Regions from separate parts of the Moellerella wisconsensis genome, predicted to be linked through region 1. Evidence: predicted binding sites of a transcription regulator. Region 1 holds the regulator's gene; each other region holds the start of a gene.
What was found. Region 1 encodes CRP, which controls carbon source genes, mostly activating them, when cyclic AMP is high. Its sites were predicted from a motif close to ATGTGANNNNNNTCACAT; they were not measured.
Positions count from the first base shown of each region.

Region 2: a site for CRP is predicted at 1,940-1,957, ahead of cytR (DNA-binding transcriptional regulator CytR). Genes of this name have one in related genera too.
Region 3: a site for CRP is predicted at 2,668-2,685, ahead of serA (phosphoglycerate dehydrogenase). Genes of this name have one in related genera too.
Region 4: a site for CRP is predicted at 2,830-2,847, ahead of MNY66_RS08660 (sugar transporter). Genes of this name have one in related genera too.

Region 1 is NZ_CP093242.1:265,405-269,584, reverse strand. It holds gene MNY66_RS01120 (phosphoribulokinase) at 41-904, shown strand; gene MNY66_RS01115 (OsmC family protein) at 1,002-1,409, opposite strand; gene crp (cAMP-activated global transcriptional regulator CRP) at 1,726-2,358, shown strand; gene MNY66_RS17925 (hypothetical protein) at 2,368-2,496, shown strand; gene argD (bifunctional acetylornithine/succinyldiaminopimelate transaminase) at 2,606-3,835, opposite strand; gene MNY66_RS01100 (aminodeoxychorismate synthase component II) at 4,089-4,180, opposite strand, start outside.
Region 2 is NZ_CP093242.1:3,488,683-3,492,862, forward strand. It holds gene priA (primosomal protein N') at 1-1,873, shown strand, start outside; gene cytR (DNA-binding transcriptional regulator CytR) at 2,156-3,151, shown strand; gene ftsN (cell division protein FtsN) at 3,227-4,081, shown strand.
Region 3 is NZ_CP093242.1:2,513,460-2,517,639, forward strand. It holds RNA gene ssrS (6S RNA) at 78-259, shown strand; gene MNY66_RS11085 (5-formyltetrahydrofolate cyclo-ligase) at 458-1,048, shown strand; gene serA (phosphoglycerate dehydrogenase) at 1,225-2,475, opposite strand; gene rpiA (ribose-5-phosphate isomerase RpiA) at 2,879-3,538, opposite strand; gene MNY66_RS11100 (LysR family transcriptional regulator ArgP) at 3,790-4,180, shown strand, end outside.
Region 4 is NZ_CP093242.1:1,951,091-1,955,270, forward strand. It holds gene MNY66_RS08650 (SMR family transporter) at 49-381, opposite strand; gene zinT (metal-binding protein ZinT) at 528-1,190, opposite strand; gene MNY66_RS08660 (sugar transporter) at 1,420-2,637, opposite strand; gene MNY66_RS08665 (NAD(P)H-hydrate dehydratase) at 2,906-3,763, opposite strand; gene MNY66_RS08670 (DUF2594 family protein) at 3,893-4,114, shown strand.

The DNA.
Region 1 (4,180 bases):
ATAGAGCAACCTGTGGAAGCGTAACAGGGAGTCTCCATTAATGTCGCAAAAACACCCAATTATTGCCGTCACTGGTTCAAGTGGTGCTGGTACAACCTCAACTAGCGTAGCTTTCCGTAAAATATTCAATCAATTAAATATCAGCGCTGCTTCAATTGAAGGTGATAGTTTTCACCATTATACGCGACCTGAAATGGATATGGCCATCCGCAAAGCCCGTGAGCAAGGCCGCCATATCAGCTATTTTGGCCCTGAAGCTAATGATTTTTCGTTACTGGAACAAACCTTAGTTGATTATGCTAAAACGGGCACTGGCCGCAGTCGAAAATATCTACATACCTACGATGAAGCCGTCCCTTATGGCTTGCAGCCGGGAATTTTCACGCCATGGGAACCATTGCCCGACAATACGGATATTCTTTTTTATGAGGGCCTACATGGCGGTATTGTAACGCCGGAGCATAATGTAGCACAGCACGTTGATCTATTAGTTGGGGTCGTACCAATTGTTAACTTGGAATGGATTCAGAAATTAATTCGTGACACGACAGAACGGGGTCATTCTCGAGAAGCAGTGATGGATTCAGTGGTGCGCTCAATGGGGGATTATATTAATTTCATTACTCCCCAATTTTCTCGCACTCATATCAACTTTCAACGTGTTCCGACAGTCGATACCTCCAATCCATTTGAAGCCCAAGCCATTCCTTCACAGGATGAAAGTTTTATTGTAATCCGCTTTAATGGCTTATCACATATTGATTTTCCATACTTATTATCGATGATCAACGGATCTTTTATATCAGCAATGAACACTATTGTTGTTCCGGGCGGTAAATTAAGCTTAGCAATGGAATTAATAATGACGCCATTAGTCGAAAAATTAATAAGTGGTAAGAAATAATAATTAAATTGATGCCCTCTTTTATTAAAAACAGTTTATTGTTGATAATTTATTGTGATGGGCATCAAACTTTAAAAAAGTTTAGTAAAAATAAAATTTATTTTAGATTTCTAATTTCAAAACTGTGAGTTACTTTTACCGCTTTTTCTAACATCATAGAAACAGAACAATATTTATCAGCAGAAAGTTTTACTGCTCGTTCAACCATTTTATCGTTTAAGTCATTACCGGAAACAATAAAATGAAGATTAATATAAGTAAAATAACGTGGTATTTCTTCACGACGCTCAGAAGTTAATTTAACTTCACAATCAGTCACTTCATTGCGTCCCTTTTTTAAAATAGATACCACATCAATCGCGCTACATCCGCCAACCGCCATTAAAACCATTTCCATTGGGCTAGGTGCTTTATCTCCAGAATTACCATCCATCATTAATTGATGGCCTGATGCTGACTCACCTAAAAAAGAAAGACCTTCAACCCACTTAACTCTTGCTTCCATGATAATACTCCGCCATATAAATTGATTTTATATTAACTAAAAGACTACCCTTTCATATAATCGCTGGCAATCTGATTACAGATTTATTAAGCTGAAACGAGACAACCAAGACTTTCAGTAATTAATATGTTAAAAATATAAACTGCTAAAACGGGGTAAGATCAATACCGAACAGTATAGTTAAATATATTATATGATTAATATTAACTTGCCTCATTGGGCTTATTAATATGTTAAGCTACTGACTTTAAGCTAACCCACTCAATAAAATTATATTTATCGAGTTAGCTGCAATAACATACAGAGGATAACGCGAATGATTCTCGGCAAGCCACAAACAGACCCGACTCTTGAATGGTTTTTGTCACACTGCCATATTCATAAATATCCATCCAAGAGCACACTGATCCATCAGGGTGAGAAAGCAGAAACACTTTATTATATTGTAAAAGGTTCTGTGGCTGTTTTAATTAAAGATGAAGAAGGCAAAGAGATGATCCTCTCCTATTTAAATCAGGGAGATTTCATCGGTGAGCTTGGGTTATTTGAAGAAGGGCAGGAGCGCTCAGCATGGGTACGTGCCAAAAGTGCTTGTGAAGTTGCTGAAATTTCGTATAAAAAGTTCCGTCAATTAATTCAGGTTAATCCTGATATTTTGATGCGCTTATCAGCACAAATGGCAAGCCGTCTGCAAACCACGTCAGAGAAAGTAGGTAACTTAGCTTTCTTAGACGTAACTGGCCGTATTGCGCAGACACTACTAAGTTTAGCCAAACAACCTGACGCTATGACCCATCCTGATGGTATGCAAATTAAAATTACCCGTCAGGAAATCGGCCAGATCGTGGGATGTTCCCGTGAAACCGTCGGCCGCATTTTAAAAATGCTGGAAGACCAAAACCTGATTTCTGCGCATGGAAAAACAATTGTGGTCTACGGAACACGATAAACATATTCAATGCCCAGTAATACCCGTGTATTAGAACATTCTGTAATACAGACTGTAGTACAAAATGTAGTACAAAATATGCGTGATAAAACATTACGATTTATCACGTTACAAATCGCCATTGAGCTGCGCGTATAAAATTAATTGTTCAATCTACGCCATAGCAAATCAATCGGTGTCAGAGATAAACCAGTGCTTATCATCACGATAGCACTGGTTTATTGTCAAATAACAAATATTTGCATTTTTATGCAATTAAACCTGCAATTGCCAGCTCCAATTTTTTCATGCCTTCTGTAATATCTTCAGTAGGAATAATCAGTGATGGTGTAAAACGTAGAACGTTTTGCCCGGCATTTAGCATCATTACGCCTTCATGGGCGCAAGCTTGTAATATCTCTTTCGATTTATTTTTCAATGGCCCAGTTAATTCCGCGCCAATTAATAAACCTAAGCCTCGGATCTCATCAAATACGGCATATTTGCTATTAATCTCGTGTAGATAATTAATAAATAACTGGCGGCGAACTTCAACGCCCTGTAAAACGTCAGGCGTATTAATAATATCAAAAGCCGCATTACCTACTGCGCAGGCCAATGGGTTTCCACCATACGTTGTTCCGTGAGTTCCTGGCCCCATCGCTTGTGCTATTTCTGCGGTAGTTAACATAGCACTAATCGGGAAGCCACCACCTAACGCTTTAGCTGTGGTCAAAATATCTGGAGTAATACCATAATGCATATAAGAGAACAATTTACCTGTCCGTCCCATACCACTTTGAACTTCATCAAAAACTAATAGCGCTTGATTTTCATCGCACAACTTACGAACACCCTGCATAAACTCAGTAGTTGCAGCAATAACCCCACCCTCACCTTGCACTGGCTCTAACACTACAGCACAAGTATGATCATCAATTACCGCTTTTAATGCCGCTAAATCATTAAACGGAACATGAACAATATCCGCAGGTTTAGGGCCGAATCCATCAGCATATTTTGGCTGGCCACCCACGGAAACTGTAAACAGTGTGCGCCCGTGAAACCCTTGTTTAAAGGCAATAATTTTTGTTTTATACGGATTGTGTTTAGTGATCGCATAATGGCGTGCCAACTTAAAAGCCGCTTCATTAGCTTCTGCGCCCGAGTTGGCAAAAAATACTTTTTCAGCAAAAGTGGCAGAAATTAATTTTTGCGCCAACGTTAACGCAGGTTCGTTAGTAAAAATATTACTAACATGCCATAATTTTTCGCTCTGCCGTTGAATAGCTTGGGTCAGCGCTGGATGACAATGTCCTAAAGCTAGCACAGCAATACCACCGGCAAAATCAATATATTGCTTACCTTGTTGATCCCAAACTCGGCTACCTTGCCCTTTAACTGGAATAAACTCAGCGGGTGAATAGATAGGCAACATAACCTGATCATAGGTTTGCCGATTTACTAAATTTGCTGTTCCTACCACTGATTCTGTCATAGCGCTCACCTAAATAGCCCTTAGCTAAACTGTATTGTTTATCTCAAATGAAAATATAATCATTAAATATGAATAAAAAATCAATAAAGGGCAACTAATAAATCAATAAAGTAAGATTTAATTGAACATAGGGGGGCTTATAGGAAGTGAACAACAGAGAACAAATAGAGAATTTTGCCATTGTTCATTGATTAAGGGCAGCCAATGAACTAAAAGCCATAGGCTGCACTACTTAGCATGAAGATAAATTTAATTAGTATTTAAGAAAATTACTTAATAATAGGTGGCCCTGTTCACTTAAAATACTTTCAGGGTGAAACTGTACGCCTTCGATAGGCAAGGTTT
Region 2 (4,180 bases), 360 kb from region 1:
AGCTGAGTTTTCCCCGATTTGGCAATGGCAGATAACGGAACAAGGTAAAGCCGTTGATATCACAACATTAAAGCGTTCACCTAAACAACAACAAGCATTAGCTCAATTACTGCGCCAACCTATTTATCGCCATCAAGTAAGTGAATTTGAGCTCAGCGAAACCGCATTACAATCATTAAAGAAAAAAAATCTGGTCAATTTATATCCGATACAACCGGTTGCTATCGCTTGGCAAGATAACTTTGCTGTGTCAGAGGAACGATTACGGCTAAATACAGAGCAAGCGACTGCCGTTGGCGCTATTCGAGCACAAGATGATCAATTTTCACCTTGGTTATTAGCCGGTATTACTGGTTCAGGTAAAACTGAGGTTTATCTCAGCGTACTGGAAAATATTTTAGCCCAAGGACGACAAGCATTAGTTTTAGTCCCCGAAATTGGCTTAACACCACAAACTATTCGTCGGTTTAGCCGGCGTTTCAAAGCCCCCGTAGATGTATTACATTCCGGTTTAAATGATAGCGAACGATTAGCTGTTTGGTTGCGTGCTCAGCGAGGTGATACTGCCATCGTTATTGGTACACGCTCGGCCTTATTTACCCCATTCTCACGTTTGGGGATCATTATTATCGATGAAGAGCACGACAGTTCTTATAAACAACAAGATGGCTGGCGTTATCACGCCCGTGATTTGGCGGTATTCCGTGCCAAAAAAGAACATATTCCAATTGTCATGGGAACTGCAACACCATCATTAGAAACGCTGTGTAATGTGCAACAAGGCAAATATCAGCGGCTAAACCTGACTCAGCGTGCAGGGAATGCAAAACCTGCTATTCAACATTTAATTGATTTAAAAGGACAACCATTAAAGCATGGACTGTCACATTTGCTTATCCAGCATATTGGCGAACATCTCGCCCGCGATAATCAAGTAATCTTATTTCTTAATCGTCGAGGTTATTCGCCGGCTCTTATTTGCCATGAATGTGGCTGGATAGCCGAATGCCCACGTTGCGATCATTATTACACGCTACATCAACATCACCGGCAATTACGTTGCCATCACTGCGACAGCCAACGTCCCGTGCCAAAACAATGCCCAGAATGTGGATCAACCCAATTAGTTCCCGTCGGGATGGGGACCGAGCAACTGGAAGAAGGGATCCAGGAGATCTTCCCACAAACTCCCATTACTCGAATTGATCGTGATACCACCAGCCGCAAAGGCGCATTAGAACAGCAATTAAACGAAGTTAGTGCGGGAGGTGCTCGTATCTTAATTGGTACTCAGATGTTAGCCAAAGGCCATCATTTTCCAGATGTGACACTAGTCGCATTATTAGATGTCGATGGCGCACTCTTTTCGAGCGACTTTCGAGCTGCTGAGCGCTTTGCTCAATTATATGTGCAAGTTTCTGGCCGAGCTGGGCGGGCGGGTAAGCAAGGAGATGTCTTTTTACAAACGCATCATCCTGAACATCCATTATTAATGACCTTACTAGAACAAGGTTACGATGCGTTTGCAACAGAAGCCCTAGAAGAACGCAGTACGGTTCAATTACCCCCTTATACCAGTCATATTATGATCCGTTCAGAAGATCATAATAATCAACAAGCCCCGCAATTTTTACACAATCTGCGCCACTATATTGAACAGCATCCTGATCGTGATGACAAATTATGGATTATGGGGCCATCACCTGCAATTCAAGCGAAACGCGGCGGGCGATTTCGCTGGCAATTATTACTGCAACATCCTTCACGGCTCTATTTACAACGCCTAATGACTCGATTGATCCCAGAAATCCAATCTTACCCTGAAAGCCGTAAAGTAAAATGGAATATTGATGTCGATCCTACTGACGGGTAATTTTATGATATCTACTTATTTGAAGTAATAACATGATTAACTATTTAGCCAGTTAATATTTTATTTTTGCGAAGTAGCTCTAATAAATGACATAAGTCACACTTTTTATGCAAACTAAGTAACAGTTTAAGTTTATAAAAAGTTTAGAATAACCAGCTAATAGGGATCATGTTAGCTACCTCGAGTAGCTGCATGACATTTAAGTTTATTCAAAAAGCAATCGATTAACTTAATCGCGAGGGATGTGTAGTGGAACAACGAAATGATAGCGGGGCTGCCACGATGAAAGATGTTGCAGATGCTGCAGGGGTATCAACAGCCACAGTATCAAGAACGCTGATGAATCCTGAAAAAGTCTCCTCACAAACTCGACAAAAGGTTGAACAAGCAGTTTTGGATGTCGGCTATTTTCCACATAATTTATCGCGTAATTTTAAACGCAATGAATCGAAAACAATCTTGGTTATTGTTCCTGACATCAGTGATCCTTTTTTCAGTGAAGTAATTTGTGGGATTGAAAATGTAGCCGCTCAAGAAGGCTATTTAATCTTAATTGGCGACTGTAAGCATCAGCAAAAACAAGAACATGCTTTTATTAATCTGATTATCACCAAACAAATTGATGGCATGGTTCTGCTCGGTTCAAATATTCCCTTTGACGCATCGACCGAAGAACAAAAAAATCTTCCGCCAATGGTCATGGCCAATGAATTTACTCCAGAACTAAAATTACCCACCGTGCATATAGATAATCTAACTTCGTCATTTAATGCGACCCATTATCTTCAGAAGCTCGGACATCGACGTATCGCTTGTATTACTGGGCCAGAAGATATGCCGCTGTGTAAATATCGCTTAGAAGGATATAAAAAAGCCATGCTACGCACTGGCGATAAAGTGCGTGAAGATTATATTATCCGTAGTGACTTCAGCCATGAAGGCGGAGCTAAAGCCACCAAAAGACTGCTTACTATGCCAGAACCCCCCACCGCGATTTTCTGCCATAATGATATGATGGCACTGGGCGCAATGTGGCAAGCCAAGCGTATGGGGCTTAAATTACCAAGCGCTCTATCTGTAGTCGGTTTTGATAATTTAAAACTCTCACAATATAGTGACCCACCGCTTACTACTATCGGCCAACCGCGTTTTGAAATTGGTAGTCAGGCAATGAAATTGCTGTTAGATCAACTGCAAGGACACAATATTAATGTCGGTTCTTGCCTGTTAGATGCTGATTTAATTATTCGTGAGAGTGCTCAAGCGCCTAAAAGCTAGGCAAAATGACTCAGGTTAAGTAACATGTGTCACCGTATATAACATTTATTATTAATAACTCAGTGAATTAACATTGTGGCACAGAGAGATTACGTAGCTCGCGGGCGCACCGCCGCCCGTCGAAAAAAAGGACCGGGCAAAAAGAAACAGCCTCAAGGATTATCCAAAACAACATTAACTGTTGCGGTGGTGATCGTCATCGTATTTATTGGTGGGCTGTTCTTTATTACCCAAAATAAAAAAGATGTACCTCAAACCGTTGAAGCCATTAAATCGGTAAAACCAGCAAATACCCTGCCGCCAAAACCTGAAGAGCGCTGGCGTTATATTAAGGAGCTGGAAAATCGCGGTGTCGACATTCCAAATATTCCCGAGCTGAATAGCGGTGGGACGAATATCGTACGCCCATCAGATTTAACCGCTGAACAACGTAAATTATTGGAGCAAATAGATTCAGATAGACGCCGTCCAGTCACCACGTTGTCAGAGATCCCTTACAATGGACAGCCGGTTCCTCGCTCTCAGGTAATTATTAATGAACCAGCGCCGGTTCCAACTGCGCCAGTGAAAAAACCTGAAGTCAGGATTGAACCCAAAGTTGAAAAACGCACTATTCAGCAACCACAGCAATCAGCAACACAGCAGCAAGCGGCGGCTCCTGCACCATCCGTTGCTGTAAAGCCGGAGAAAAAACCGGTTGAGAATATCCAAAAAATGCTAGTGCAATGTGGTTCTTTCCGTACAACCGAGCAAGCAGAAAGTGTTCGCGCTACATTGGCATTCTCAGGAATTGAAAGCCGAATTAGCTCTGGAGGTGGTTGGCATCGTATCGTGCTGGGCCCTTATAGCAAGGAAACTGCCGATAAAATGCGTTCCCGTGCATCCGATGTTGGCGTATCTGGGTGTATTCTTCGCGCTAGTGGGGGTTGAAAAATCTCCCTCGCTCCCCCATCTATTTCTTTAATGTATCGTAGCGGCTATCGTAGCTAAAAAAATAGCCGCATAATTTTTTGAGAAACCAGGGGCTGA
Region 3 (4,180 bases), 1.3 Mb from region 1:
AGTATTAAATTTAGGTTGCTTTCTCAGTCTAGTTTCATACAATAGATGTATAGAGTTGCTGTATAGCACTCCACCAAATTTCTCTGAGATGTTCGTCAACGGGCGAGTCCCCTGAGCCGATATTTCGAAAGAAAAGAATGTAGTTGATGCGCTGGTGAGCATGCCTGGAACGTTCAGGAAGCCTAAAGGTTGCGATGCTGCGTTCACCTTGAACCAAGGGTTCAAGGGTTACAGCCTGTAACGGCATCTTGGAGACCCAAATTTTAACTAGTAGATTAAATAGTTAAATCTTCGCTTTATTTATCTACTATTCAACTTGTCCTATCCAACCCACCGTTAAATATATCTTAGCTATTACTCTACCCTATCGTCATCTATCAGTTTTCTCTCTTCAGCTATTACCAGCTATACTAGGATCATAACTTTCTAGCTCCTTCATCATACTGGGCTCTATTCTATGCTTGAGAACGATGTTCAACTCAGAAAAAGTATCCGCCAACAAATAAGGCAAAAACGCCAGCAATTAACTAAAAGCCAGCAACAGCAGGCGGCTCAATATATTAGCCAGCAAGTTTTAACTGATCCCAAAGTTCAGTCCGCTCAAACTATCGCGTTATTTTTATCTTTTGATGGCGAAATCGACACTATGCCGTTAATCCAGCAACTTTGGCAGCGAGGAAAACAAGTTTATTTGCCAGTCTTACACCCTTTTAATCGACACAGTTTATTATTTTTAGCCTATACGCCAACAACTCAACTGATTAAAAATCGCTTTAATATCCAGCAACCAGCACTTGATGTCCAGCAAGTATTACCGCTCAATCAATTAGATATTATGCTGATCCCGTTAGTTGCTTTTGATCTTATTGGCCAACGGCTAGGAATGGGGGGAGGATTTTATGACCGGATCTTAGCCGGTTGGCAGCAAAAGGGATTTTATCCGATTGGGCTAGCACATCAATGCCAACAAGTGGATAAATTACCCTCCGCTACTTGGGATATACCGCTGCCAGAAATAATTACCCCTCAAAAGATTTGGCGATGGTAATAAAAAAATGCATTAAAAGACCAAACGTTAACTCGATTTATAACCACACAAAAAAGCCGGCACTGAACTCATCCTCAATGCCGACTTTATTCAACGTTAACTACTTTTCGTATTACATTTCTAATCACATATTATCGCAGTCAACACCGTGACAAGGCGAAAAATAACCAATAAATTTAGAACAATAAGCGAGCACGGATTGTTCCTGGTAACTGTTTAAGCTGTAGCAGCGTTTCGCCCGTTTGTTTTGGTTCTTGCGTTGTAATATCAATGACCACATAACCAATATTTCCACTAGTACGCAGATATTGACCAACTACGTTGATATTATTTTCCATAAACACTTGGTTTATGCTGTTCATCATGCCGGGGCGATTTTCATGAATGTGCAGTAAACGGTTAGTATCATCGCCATGTACCGGCAATGAAACCTCAGGGAAATTGACTGCAGATAACGTCGAGCCATTATCTGAGTACTTCGCTAATTTACTCGCAACTTCTAAGCCGATATTTTCTTGTGCTTCGACGGTTGAACCCCCGATATGCGGCGTTAGAATAACATTATCGAACTTAATTAATTCAGAAATGAATGGATCATTAGGATTGTCGTTGCTTGCAGGTTCACTAGGGAAGACATCCACTGCTGCACCGGATAAATGTTTGCTTTCTAGTGCTTCGCTCAACGCGGGAATATCAACCACGGTTCCACGAGAAGCATTAATCAAAATTGAGCCCGGCTTCATCAACTCAAATTGTTCTTTCGCAAACATATTTTTAGTAGAAGGGGTTTCTGGAACATGTAGAGTGACTACATCGCTCATATTTAGCAGCTCTGCTAGCGTACGGACTTGAGTTGCATTACCTAATGGCAGTTTATTCTCGATATCATAAAAATAGACATCCATACCGATACTTTCTGCTAATATGCTCAGTTGCGTTCCTATATGCCCGTAACCAATAATCCCCAGTTTTTTACCTCGCGCCTCATAGCATCCTTTAGCTTGTTTATCCCAGATACCACGATGAGCTTTCATATTGGCTTCAGGAATACGACGCATCAAGAGTAATAGTTGACCTAATACCATTTCAGCCACAGAACGAGTGTTGGAGAAAGGCGCATTAAATACAGGGATACCGCGTACTGCGGCTGCATTTAAATCAACTTGGTTAGTACCAATACAGAAACAACCCACTGCAACCAGTTTTTCTGCTACCGCAAAAATTTCTTCAGTAAGATGAGTTCGAGAGCGGATCCCTACAAAGCGTGCATCTTTAATCGCTTCTTTTAATTCTTCTTCCGATAATGCACCTTTATGATATTCGATATTAGTGTAACCCGCAGCACGTAGATTATCGACAGCGCTCTGATGTACACCTTCTAATAATAAAAATTTTATTTTGTCTTTCTCTAAAGATACCTTGACCATTTGCCCTACCCTATCATGCTTAAGTATTTGTGACGTTCAGGAGTGATATAAACAACATAACAAAAAACAGCATAGTATCAATACAATCGATTGCTTCCTCTGTAGGATAAATAACAGTAAAAAAGAAGTTATACGAAATAATATGAAACTAGATAAGATAAAATCAGGATTTAGACAATTGCAGAATGATTTATGTGATATATATCACCAAAATAGCGGGTTAATAAATAATTAAAATATTTTTACGATAAGGTTTTAATAGATAAATCGGTTAACTATAGGTATTCAATAAATTCAAAAATAATCCGAAAGTTAGTTTAAAAAAAAACGCCCAATCAAAATTAGGCGTTATGATACCAATCGCTGAAGCTTATAATGACCGCAATACAAACATCATAGTAAATTATGCTTTAATTGTTTTCACGCCTTCGCTAGTACCCATAAGTACGATATCCGCACCTCGATGAGCAAATAATCCGACAGTCACTACGCCGGCAATTTGATTGATTTTTTGTTCTAATTCCTGCGGATTAACGATCGCTAGATTATGTACATCCAAGATTACATTGCCATTATCCGTCACCACGTTCTGACGATACTCAGGCATTCCACCTAGTTTAACTAATTCACGAGCTACATAGCTGCGTGCCATTGGAATGACTTCTACCGGTAATGGAAAATTACCTAAAACATCCACTTGTTTGGATTGATCGACAATACAAATAAATGTCTTGGCAATCGCGGCTACAATTTTCTCGCGAGTTAGTGCCGCACCACCACCTTTGATCATATTCATATGGTGATCAACTTCATCGGCGCCATCAACATAAATATCTAATGAATCCACTTCATTACAATCAAAAACAGGAATACCCAACGCTTTTAATTTCTGGGTGGAGACCTCAGAGCTTGATACAGCTCCTTCGATTTGGCCTTTCATCGTAGCCAATGCATCAATAAAATGCGCAGCGGTTGATCCGGTACCAACGCCAACAATTGTTCCTGGTTTGACATATTCTAATGCTGCCCAACCAACTGCTTTTTTTAATTCATCCTGAGTCATATTTAGCCTTTCTGTGTAGGTAAGTTGATATATCTAACAGGGTCGAAGCTACATCAAGTGGCTTCACTTCGATAGAGCAATTATTCTAATATCGCGTTTAACTATACTAATTTGAAATATACTGACTTGAACTATGCTGATTAGTATAAACAATATTTCAAGTGTTCTGGTGAAAATTATGGCATAGTAAAAATAGAGTACCAACAGAATAAAATAGAATAAAAACAAACTATAGAAAGGAGAGTTCTGAGATGAAGCGTCCTGATTATCGCGCGCTACAGGCACTGGATGCAGTCATCCGCGAGCGAGGATTTGAACGGGCTGCCCAAAAGCTGTGTATCACGCAATCCGCTGTATCACAACGGATCAAACAATTGGAAAATTTATTTGGTCAACCGCTGCTGGTAAGAACCGTTCCGCCACATCCTACTGAACAAGGGCAAAAACTGCTGGCGCTATTACATCAAGTTGAATTACTTGAAGAACAATGGCTTGGCGATGAAAATGGCGGTTCTACTCCGTTATTGCTTTCTTTAGCTGTGAATGCTGATAGCCTCGCAACTTGGTTATTACCGGCATTAAATCCGGTGTTAATCAATAGCCCCATACGCTTGAATATTCAAGTTGAAGATGAAACACGGA
Region 4 (4,180 bases), 1.7 Mb from region 1:
GCTTGCTACTGCCAGCGTATGCTAGCCGAATATTCGCGCTATCTAAAATTAATGGGTTCCACTTTTAGATAATATATTAATAACTAACACGCCCACGATGATAAGCAGCATACCGATCACTGCAGGCAGATCGAGTTTTTGTTGATAAATAAACATCGCCGCAATAGAAACTAATACAATTCCTAAACCTGACCAAATGGCATAAGCGATGCCCAAAGGCATTATTTTGACCACTTGCGATAAGCCCCAAAACGAAACTGCATAACCAATAACCACTATCAAAGAAGGCCAAAATCGACTAAATCCATCAGAAGCCTTTAATGTTGTAGTAGCAATGACCTCCGCGACAATTGATAAAATTAATAGCCCCAGACCTTTCATATTCTCACCTATATTAAAATTAAAGCAAATAATAAGCACGGTGAAATTTAACACACTTAATCAGCACTAAAAACGATAAAAAACCCACTTAATACTGTTTTAAGTGGGTTTTAATCATGAAAAGTTATTTTTTATAGCTGAATATATTAATGATGTAACATTTCATCGACAATTTGTGCGGCATTTAATGAGTATGGATAATAGGTTGGCCAGTTGTCCATTTGCTCTAATAATTTTTCCTGCGAGCTATTTCCCATGTAAATATGAAAATGGGCTGATTGTTGCGGCTGAATAATGTGATCGCTAAATTGTACATATTTCGGAGCATCAGCATCGCCTTTAGCACATTCAAATAAATAACGTACGCCCTTCTTACCTGAAGCATAGTGTAATATTTTAAAACCAGAATAATGATATTCACAGGCGCTGACCTTATCGCCTTGATGGAATTCAATCACGTTATCTTCGATACCAATCATATCTATATCAGTCGCATAGCCCATTTTATAATATTGACGATATTGCTCCACGTTTTTTTGCGGATCTTTTTGCGCTTTTGCCTGTAAAACAGGATCTAAATCACCATTTAATAAATAGGGGTTAACTGACTGCCAGACTCCATCCCAATTACTCAAGGGCCGATTTTTGACAGCATCATCCTTAAATATACCTTCACTTGCCAAACGTACTTCTTCGGTTTGTGGCGGATGGCTGTGGCTATGCCCACCATGCGCTAATGCAGAAATACTAAAAAATGAAACACTACCCGCTAAGGCGACTAAAGATATAAACAATGAGTTACGTGTCATGAAAGCTGATCCTGTCAATAAAGTTATGTGATTCTAGATTATGTTATAACATAACACTTATTGATCACAAGATTTTTTTACAGAACAATTAAGATAAAAAACCCGAGCTTATGGCCTATAAAATAAGGCACGATAAACTCGGGTTATATGACTAAATTTGACTCGAATACGACCGTCAAGTCTCACGGTACGGAATTAAGTCTATCGTGACAGCGTCACGTAGTTTAATTTAAATAGAGGTTGAACTCGCTGCCGGTGGTGTAATTTCACTAAACGCCTGACGATAACGCCTAAAGATATATACGCACCATAACAGAGACAGAAAGCTTAACCCAGCCCCCACATAGCCGATATTAGTCATCCCTAAATGGGTGATCACTTGGTTCCCCAATAACGCCCCGCCACCAATACCTAAATTAACAATACCAGAGAAAATAGCCATTGATAGGTCAGTCGCATCCGGTGATAAATCAATAACTTTAACCTGCATACCTAAACCAATACACATAATCGCCATTCCCCAGAAAATAGTCAGCAGAATTAATGACCAACTTTCACCGCCTACCTTCATTAAAAATAACAAACTCACGGTTAACATCGCTATCGCTGCCGGTAAGAAAACCAATCCTAATTTATTACTATAGCGACCAAAAATCACACTACCAATAATCCCTGCGCCACCAAAAATTAATAAAATCAAGGTGGTGAAATCTTCACTTTGACGAGCCACTTCACGTACAAAAGGCTCAATATAGCTATATGCCGTAAAGTGTGCGGTCATCACAATCACGGTTAATGCGAAAATACCAACCAGTGCAGGCCGTTTTAAAATTATCGGCAAACTTTTAAAAGTACCGGAATGTTCGCTCGGCAATTTCGGTAAAAAACGTACCAGTATAATCATAGTAAATAAGGCGATAGCACCAATGCATAAAAAGGTAACTCGCCAGCCGAGCCATTGGCCAATAATTCGTCCTATCGGTAACCCAAGTACCGTCGCTAAAGCAGTTCCGGTGGCCAATAGCCCTAGAGCTTGAGCTTTTTTGCCCGGCGGGGCTACCCTAATAGCTAATGAGGCTGTTATCGACCAGAATACCGCATGTGATAAAGCTATCCCAATGCGTCCGCCAACCAATACCTCGAAGCTCCAAGCGAAGCCTGAAACGATATGGCTGATAACGAAAATAATAAATAAAATCGCTAATAATTTTCGACGCTCAATTTTACTGGTTAATAACATTAACGGTAATGACATTAATGCCACAACCCAAGCATAAATAGTTATTATCAACCCAGTATGTGCCGCTGACATATTAAAACTTTCCGCTATATCACTTAATAAAGCGACGGGCACAAATTCAGTGGTATTAAAAACAAAAGCAGCAATAGATAAGGCGATAACCCGAGTCCATGCCGTTTTTCTAGAAACCTGTGATATATTGTTCATAGTTTATTTGCTTAATCCGTAAAACATGGCACACAATATTTAGCCCTTAATATATAACGTAATAGCCGATATATAAAATACACAATAGTAATTAGATATTATTGTGTACTACGGACAATCAATAAGTTTTTCAGGCATTTTTGTTATTGCAAACTAAAATGTCACATTAACAAAATAGTGAAAACGCAATATATGTGGACTATATCACGTTTATGAGGGGTTTTAAAATGAACAACGATTCAATTTAATTGGCAAAAATAATCACTCATTATCGTCTAACTAGCTGATTCCGTAGCATTCTTACAGAATTAATTAATTCATGTGCAGTCAAACCGATCGGACCAATACCTTGTGATACTAAGTCGTCTGCCGCTTTACCATGTAACCATACTCCAGCCTGTGCAGCTTCTGAAAGCGGGATATTTTGGGCCAGCAAACTACCAATAATACCGGATAATACATCGCCACTCCCAGCAGTCGCTAATCCAGAATTTCCCGTTTCATTAATCCAAGTTTTTCCATTAGGCGCAGCAATCACTGTTGCATGGCCTTTTAATACTACCCAACAATGATATATTCCTGCTAGTTTTATTGCACTTTCAACTCTATTTTGTTGTATTTTTTCCACACTACAAGCTAATAATCTTGATGCCTCTTTAGGATGCGGCGTAATAATACAATTTTCAGTTAATTTTATCGCTTCAGCCTGTATTGATAATATATTCAGCCCATCTGCATCAATTAAAACTTTGGCTCCATTATTAATATACTGCAACATATTTTTTATTAATATAACCGCAGCTGATTGTATTCCTAATCCACAGCCAATCACCCATGCGGTGATATGCTTATTATTAATTAACTCATTAGCAATATTTAATATTAGTTCAGGTGCATTCTCTACTATTGCTAAGGGTAATTTATTTTGATTAAAACCAATAATAACTTTACCGCAGCCGGTTTTTAATGCCGCACTTCCTGCTAATACACAAGCGCCATTCATTTGTGGAGCGCTGCCAATAATTCCCAAAGTGCCAAAGGTACCTTTATTACTATCTTCAGGGCGAACAGCCGTTAAATAAGGGAATCGTTGGGCTAATAAGTCTTTTTCGGCTTGCGTCAGCATGGTTTACCCTCCAGACTGTATAAATTAGATAAATTTAATAGTCATGTTTAATTGGTTTTTTTTAAATTTTAACCGATTCTTTTATGGTAAAATTAGTCAATCATTCAGTAAATTTCAAGGAATATAGCAATGAAAAACAATTTCCCAACACCTGCAGATATCAATGTATTGGCTGACGAAGTCACTTGTTTAAAAAATCTATTAACTCATATGCTTAAAGCATTAGGTCAAGCCGATGCCGGTAAAATATTGATCAAGATGGATCGTGAAGTTGCCGCAATGGAAGATTGCAGCCAAGCAGAAACCTATAAAAGCACCTTAGAACAAATTAAAACAGCTTATCGCCAATAAGATAATAGCTTGCTTGTTGAATAGGATATTTTAGCCCCTTCAGTGCATCACCTATCCTGAAAGGGC